2 regions of the Massilia paldalensis genome follow, and region 1 is predicted to be linked to the other one. Evidence: riboswitches for the same ligand, from Rfam matches in the RefSeq annotation. Region 1 holds a riboswitch; the other holds the start of a gene.
What was found. Region 1 has a riboswitch for cobalamin ahead of ACI1V7_RS12340 (TonB-dependent receptor family protein). Riboswitches for the same ligand answer to the same signal wherever they lie in the genome.

Region 2: it holds a riboswitch for cobalamin, as region 1 does, so the genes downstream of both, ACI1V7_RS01185 (TonB-dependent receptor) here and ACI1V7_RS12340 (TonB-dependent receptor family protein) in region 1, are expected to answer to the same signal.

The regions. Positions count from the first base shown of each region.
Region 1 is NZ_JBJCIU010000002.1:578,109-581,960, forward strand. Features, by position in the region: gene ACI1V7_RS12335 (M1 family metallopeptidase) at 1-798, opposite strand, end outside; cobalamin riboswitch at 924-1,159, shown strand; gene ACI1V7_RS12340 (TonB-dependent receptor family protein) at 1,239-3,212, shown strand; gene ACI1V7_RS12345 (thiol:disulfide interchange protein DsbA/DsbL) at 3,527-3,852, shown strand, end outside.
Region 2 is NZ_JBJCIU010000001.1:257,006-260,857, reverse strand. Features, by position in the region: gene ACI1V7_RS01185 (TonB-dependent receptor) at 1-1,981, opposite strand, end outside; cobalamin riboswitch at 2,065-2,291, opposite strand; gene ACI1V7_RS01180 (Rhs element Vgr protein) at 2,356-2,904, opposite strand; gene eda (bifunctional 4-hydroxy-2-oxoglutarate aldolase/2-dehydro-3-deoxy-phosphogluconate aldolase) at 2,920-3,558, opposite strand; gene edd (phosphogluconate dehydratase) at 3,566-3,852, opposite strand, start outside.

The DNA.
Region 1 (3,852 bases):
GTGGACGTTCCAGCGCGGCGCGGTGGCGCCCCGTTCGCCCGGCAGTTCCAGCACGCCGATCTTCGGGAACCACTGGCCCACCAGGTGGAAACTGCCGAAGTAGCCGGTGCGCGCCATCACGCGCGGCAGCTTGGTTAGGAAGTCGATGTCCAGCGTCGTGGACGCGCCCGGCGCCACGGCGGCGGGCAGGTCGAAGCGCACGACGGTGTGGTCGGTGGCGGGGCCGTTGTCCGGGTGGACGAAGGTCCAGGGCACCCTGGCGCCGGCCTGGGCCACCGATTGCAGCGCGATGTGGCCCCATTCGCCTTCCTTGATGTCGACGCCGGAGCGGAACGCGGCGTCGCGCTGCAGCTTCTCGGTGAAGAAGGTGCTGCCGCTGCCTTCGAAGGCATTCATGTACAGGTGCAGGTAAACGCTTTTCACGGCCACCTGGCTCCGGTTGCGCCAGGTGAGCTTCTGGCGGCCTGTCACCGTGTGCTTGTCCGGGTCGAGGGTGGCGTCGATGTCGTAGTGGACGACGCGGTCGGACAGCGTCGCTTCCGTGCCCGTGCGGATCCCGCCCCAGGCATCCGGGCTGCTCGCCACACGCACGGCGGCGGCGTCCGGTGCGGCCAGCGCGATGCCGTCGGCGGACGGGGCCGGCGCCGCGGGAACGGCGGCGGACGCGGCCGATGGTGTCGCGGGCGCGGCCAGGTGGTTGGCGGCGATGGTGACGCCCACGGCGCCCGCTGCCAGCAATACGCCGATGGCGCCGGCGCGCAGCCAGCCTCCGGGCGTCGGGTTGAAACGCAAACGCATGCAAGAACCCCTTCGTATCATGTTGTTGTGACGACTATAGAGGAGTTGCCGGGCGAACAGGCGGTTTTTGCGATGGAATGCGCGAAACCCTGGCTGGAATGCATGGGAGGACGGCGAATGGGCAGGTATAATTCGCCGGTTCTGGTGCTCCCGCGCGTCTCGCGCAAGTTAAACGGGAAACATGGAGCGCGTCCGCCCCCGGCGACGCGCCAACCTGTGCTGCCCCCGCAACGGTAAGCAAGCATCGCCGCATGGCCCCATGCCGCGACAAGCCACCCCGACAGCCACCGCGCCGCGCGCACGGGAAGGCGGGGCGGTCCGTCTTGCCAGCCCGGATACCGGCCAGACGAGGGGGAAGCCGGCCGTGCGCCGCCGCTTCCATGCTTGCCGGCGTGCGGGGACGCGCGCCGGTGCAAACGACCGAATTCGAACAATACTCAATGAACCAAGCTGCCTCCTCCGGTAGCGCGCCGGCCGTCAAGCCGCTCGCGCTGGCCTGCGCCTTCGCCCTGTCCGCCCTGCTGGGCGCCTCCGCCATGGCCCAGTCCGATCCGTCCACCGTCGTCATCACGGGCGCCCGCTTCCCGAGCGTCGACCAGCTCCAGCCGATCGGCGCCACCGTCATCACCCAGGACGACATCCGCCGCGCCGGCGTCAACGACGTCAATGCCGCCATCCGCAAGATCGGCGGCGTGTTCGGCCGCCAGAGCCTGGATTCCTCGCCCGACTTCGCGCTCGACCTGCGCGGCTTCGGCACCAACAGCGCGCAGAACATGGTGATCATGGTCGACGGCGTGCGCCTGAACGAGAACGAACTCGCCAATACCGTGCTGTCGACGATTCCCATCGACACCGTCGAACGCATCGAGATCGTGCGCGGCGGCGGCAGCGTGCTGTACGGCGAAGGCGCCACCGGCGGCGTGATCCAGATCCATACGCGCCGCGCGCGCGAGCAGGGCTTGCACGGTTCCGTGTTCGCCGAGGCCGGGCAGTTCCGCGAGCACGACGTACGCGCCTCGCTGTCGGCCGTCACCGGCCCCGTCGGCGCCGACCTGAGCATCGCGCGCCAGGGCAGCAATAACTACCGCGACAACAGCGACTTCGACCAGACCACGTTCTCGCTGGGCGTGCAGACCCGCTTCGACGGCGGCCGCGCCGGCCTGCGCGTGGAAAGCGCGCGCCAGGATTCGCGCCTGCCGGGCTCGCTGACGCTGGAACAGTTCGACGACAATCCGCGTCAGTCGCTGACGCAGAAGGACTTCGGCTCGCTCGACACCGACCGCGTCAGCGCCTTCGGCGAATACCGCATCGGCAACGTCGACCTGGCCGCCGAACTGTCGCATCGCGAGCGCAGGGTGCGTTCCAACTACCTCACCGACTACACCTCGATCAGCGCCTACGACGGCCGCCAGGACCAGTTCTCGCCGCGCGCGCGCTGGGTCGGCGCCGTCGGCGGCATGCTCGACGAGCTGGTGGTCGGCGTCGACGCGATCCGCTGGAAGCGCGAGACGACATCCGACTTCTCCAGCGCGGACGCGAGCCAGACCTCGAAGGCCGTGTACTTCCGCAACGAGCTGCGCTTCGACCCGGCCCACGACGGCCGCATCGCCATCGGCGCGCGCCACGAGACCTTCGACAAGGACTACGCCGACGTGCTGGCGGGCGCGGCGGCGGAAGACCGCTCGCAGTCGCAGAACGCCTGGGAAGCGCAGGCCAGCTACCGCGTGCAGCCGCTGCTGGAACTGTATGTCAAGGCGGGGCAGAGCTACCGCGTGGCCAACGTCGACGAGAACGGCTACCGCGACAGCGCCGACATCCTCGAGGCGCAGACCTCGCACGACCTGGAATTCGGCGCGACCCTGGGCGACGCCCGGCGCAAGCTGACGGCGCGCGCCTTCCGCCACAAGCTGAACAACGAGATCTTCTACGACCCGACGCTGCTGGGCGGCTGGGGCGCCAACACCAACCTCGACCCGACCCGCCGCGAAGGCGTCGAGATCGACGCCGAGGCCGCCATCGCCCGCGACTGGCGCGCCAGCGCCCACCTGCAGCACGTGGTCGCCAAGTTCACCGACGGTCCGAACGCGGGCCGCGAGCTGGTGCTGGTGCCGAAGAACGTGCTGACGGCACGCGTTTCCTGGGTGCCGGGCAATGGCCAGTCGGCCGATGCCGGCGTGCAGTGGGTCGACAGCCAGCGCTACGGCAGCGACTTCACCAACGCCTGCGCCGCACGCATCCCGTCCTACGCCACCGTCGACGCGCGCTACGCGATCAAGCTGGGCGCCTGGGAACTGGCGGCGGCGGGGCTGAACCTGGCCGACCGCCACTACTTCAGCAACGCCTTCGGCTGCCGCTCCGGCATCTACCCGAGCGACGGCCGCCAGCTGAAACTGTCGGCGCGCTACGACTTCTAACCCCTAATTCGGGGTCAGAGCACAATATCGGGAAAATTCGGGGTCAGAGCACTTTAAGCTAAAGGTTGCATCTTGCGACTTGGTTGGCTGCCCGTCCGCTGATGGCATATCAGGAATCGAACGGCGATACGAAAGTGGCCACAGAACTATTGTCCAAAAATGTGCTCTGACCCCGAATTTGGCCAGAAATGTGCTCTGACCCCGAATGTTGGTTACTTCGGTAAGCAAATGCAAAAATAAGCCCCGGCTAAGGCTGGGCCGCGAAAAAGTGGTAATCTCCGGTCGTTCGATCAACTCACCCTAGAAGGATAACTATGCGTTCCCTGCGTTTTGCCCTGATTGCCGCCAGCCTCGTCGCCAGCACCGCGTTTGCCTCGCCGACGGCGCCGACGAACGGCGTCGAGTACGTGACGCTCGCCCAGCCGCAACCGGTGCAGGCCAGCGGCAAGAAGGTCGAGGTGATCGAGTTCTTCATGTACCACTGCCCGCACTGCAATGCGCTGGAACCGATGTTCGAACAGTGGGTCAAAAAGCAGGGTGACAATATCGTGCTGCGCCGCATCCACATCCCGGCCGGCGGTCCCGCCGATCCGGAAGCGCACCTGTACCTGACGCTCGAGGCAATGGGCAAGGTCGACCA
Region 2 (3,852 bases), on a different contig from region 1:
CCGGCAGGCGCGACGTGTAGTAGTAGTCGACGTCGCTGGCCTGGCGGTCGAACAGGTTGAACACGTCGGCCGTCAGTTGCCAGCGGCGGTCGACGCGGTAGCCCACGCGCAGGTAGGCGATCGCCGTCGTGGCCGAGCGCACGCTGTCGTCCTCGACCAGGGGACGCGGTCCGAAGTAGCGCATCTGGAAGGCGCCAGACCACGGCCCGACGTCGTTGACGGTGGCGCCGAACGACGCCACCTTCTCGACCGAGCCGGGGACGCGGTCGCCGGCCGGATCGAACTGGGTGTAGCGGGCGCGCGACCAGGCCAGGTCGAGGTCCAGGAGCAGCCAGCGGTTGGCCACGACATGGTTGTTCCACTCGATGCCGGAACGCTTGCTGGCGCGGCTGGGCGCCGTGTCGCCCGCATCGCCCGAGAACACGAGCTCGGACGCCGAGCGCAGCGTCCACAGCGCCGCCGAGCTTTGCAGGCCCGGCACGATCTCGCTGCGCGCGCCGATCTCGGCGCCGCGCGTCTTGACCAGCGGCGTCACCGGATCGACCGGCACCCGTTCGCGCGGCGACAGGCGCGCCGTCGTGCCGCGCGCGTCGTTGCTGTGGAAGCCCTCGCCGTAGTTGGCGAAGAATTCTGTCCTGTCCCATGGTCCGAACACGAGCGACAGCTTGGGCGAGGCGACGTGGTCGTCAGCGCGGCCCGCGTTGTCCGCGATCGAGCTGGCGACGTCGAAACGGTAGCGGTCGTAGCGCAGGCCGGCGATGGAGCGTAGCCATGGCGTCCATTGCACGGTGTTCTGGAACCAGGCAGCGCCGCTCGATTCCGACACGCGCGATTCGGCGATCGTGTCCAGCAGGCGCTGCCCGCTCGTCGCATACAGGCCGAGCGGCGCGATGCGGTCGAAGCGGCCCTGCACGCCCAATGCATTGTTCATGGGCCGGCCCGCGAGCTGGCCGAACCACGTGTGGGCAACGTCGAAGCCCGCCGTCTTGCGCCGTTCCGTCTGCAGGAACTGGTCGCCGTTCACGGGGTCGTCGAGGAAGTAGGTGAAGTCGTTGTACAGCGCCAGGTCGGAGCGCAGCGCATAGGCATGCGCCTCGGTCAGCGTGTCCTGCGTGCGGCGGCGCCATTCCGTGGACAGGCTGTAGCGCGCCGTGCGGCCGCCGTCGCTCGGGTCGACGGCGCCGAAGGCATCGATGGCGCCGTCCTGCACGGCGCGCAGCGGCACCTGGCTCGTCGCATGCCAGCCGCCCTTGTAGCCCATCGCCGTGACGCTGAAGCGGTCGATGCCGATGGTGGTGCTGTAGCGCAGCAGGGCCGACGATTTGTGGAAGGCTTCCGGCGCCTGCCACGGGCCGTCGTTGTGCGCCAGCTCCAGCGCATACAGCAGGTTGCCGCCCGCCGCGGCCGCCGAGTCGGCGACGACGGCGCGACGGAAGTCGTGCGCGCCCACGGTCAACGCCGCGATGCCGGCATCGAGCTTGTCGACGAGCCCCAGGTGCGCGGCGCCCGCCGAGGCGAAGTCGCCTTCGTCGGCGTAGTACGGGCCCTTGCGGTAATGGACGCGGCCGACGAGTTCCGGGATCAGGAAGTTCAGGTCCGTGTAGCCCTGGCCGTGCGCATGCGTGCGCATATTGACGGGCATGCCGTCGACGAAGGTGGCGAAGTCGGTGCCGTGGTCCAGGTTGAAGCCGCGCAGGAAGTACTGGTTCGCCTTGCCGTCGCCGCTATGCTGGGTGACGATGACGCCGGGGACGAACTCGAGGATCTCGCCCGGACGCAGGGCCGGACGGTTGGCGATCAGCGACGCCGTGACGGTGCCTTCGCTGGCGGCGTCGGACGTGCCGACGCCATTGTCGTAGTGGCCCAGCACGTGGACGGCGCTGGTGAATCCAGTGGGTCCGGTCGATTCCGCAGTCTGGCTGCCGGCCTGGGTTTGCGCATGCGCGATGGCGCACGACGCCCCCGCGATCGCGAGGATCATTGTGTTTTTCATGATGGATGAATGAAGCGCAATCCCGCCCACCTCCCCGTGGGCACGATTGAAAAGCGCGCGCGTCTGCCGACGCACGCACCACCCGTCTGGCCGGTATCCGGGCTGGCAAGGCGGACCGGCTCACCTTCCCATGCGAACGCACAGTGGTCATCGAGCCGGCCTGTCGTCGCGAGACGACGCTTGCTTACCGTTGCGGGGGCAGCACACCCTGGCCTGGCGGCGGCGCCGGCAAGCCATGTGTTTCCCGTTTAACTGCGCGCATGAAAAGCGCGCGGGCACCAAACGGGGCGATTATAAGGGTGCAGTTGCGATGCCGACAATCATCCGACGCCGGGGTCCTCCCGGACCGTCCGGGCCCGGACTCAGGCAGGAATGCGGATGAGTTTGCGCGACATCCCGCGCGGCAGGTTCTCGCGGTCCGACGGATCGGCCAGGAAGCGCGAAAGGACTTGCTCGTACAGCGGCAACTGGCTCGCGTGGCGGCGCTGGCGCATCACGCGCGGGCGGTGCATGTGCTTCAGGGCGAAGTAATCGGCCAGCAGGTCGCCCTGGGCTTCCATATTGTAGTCCGACAGCTGCGCGCCCGGCCGCAGCTCGTAGCCGTACGACAGGCCGATGCGGATGGCGCCGCGCAGCTTGACGGGATAGCCCAGCTGGTGCTGCCACACGTGCACCATCTCGTGCATGAACCAGTGGATGGTGGGTGGGTCGCCCGCCGTGTAGTCGGGCAGGAAGCAGGAGTGGTGGAAATAGATGCTGCCGTTGGGCGTCATCGCGCAGTTGCGCGGCTGGACCAGCGGCAGGTAGCGGCGGTTATGGACGCGCACGCGTCCATAGTCGATGGCGTCGCCGAACAGCAGCGACGCCATCCCGATCTCGTTCGCGGTCATCGGCCGCGCGAGGCGCCGCATGGGCTGTCGACTTCCTCAGGCAGCGCGCAGGCTGGCGGCCGACCTGGCCAGGTCGGTGATCAGGTCCCAGTCGCCGGTCTTCATCGCGTCCGCCGGGGTCAGCCAGGAGCCGCCCACGCAGGCCACGTTCTTCAGCGCCAGGAACTGCGGCGCCGTCTCCTGCGAGATGCCGCCGGTCGGGCAGAAGGTCACGTCCGGCAGCGGGCCGGCGATCGCCTTGAGCATGCCCACGCCACCCGCCGGCACGGCCGGGAACAGCTTCAGTTGCTTGAAGCCGGCTTCGCGCGCCACCATCACCTCGGACGGGGTCATGCAGCCCGGCAGCAGCGGCAGGCCGCTCTTTTTCGCGGCGTCGATCAGCGCCGGCGTCAGACCCGGCGAGACGCCGAACACGGCGCCCGCATCGCGCGCCGCGGCGAATTCTTCCGGCTGGGTCAGGGTGCCGACGCCGACGATCGCGCCTTCGACCTGGGCCATCGCGCGGATCGCGTCCAGGCCGTGCTTCGTGCGCAGCGTCACTTCGAGCACGCGGATGCCGCCGGCGACGAGCGCCTTGGCCAGGGGGACGGCGTGGTCCGGATCGTCGATCGCGATCACGGGGATCACGACGGCCGAACGCATGATGTCGAGCAGGTTGTTGTTAGCGGTGGTCATTGGCGTCTCACTTGTTTTTACGGATCAGGAAATCTTCGTCGGATCCCGGCATGATGTCGCCGCTGTCGACGCCTTCATGCAGGGGCACGGTCGTGTCCTTCGGGGACGGCAAAGGGAAGGTCGCCGCGCCCTCCTCTGCCGCGCTGGTCGCGTTGCGGAAGATGGCGAACAGTTCGCGGCCCATGCCGATGTGGCTGGCCGTCAGGTCGGCCGTGGCCTGCTTGCGCGCGGCCCAGACGTCGGCCGGCACCAGCGCTTCCAGCACGCCCTGGGTCGCGTCGACGCGGATGATGT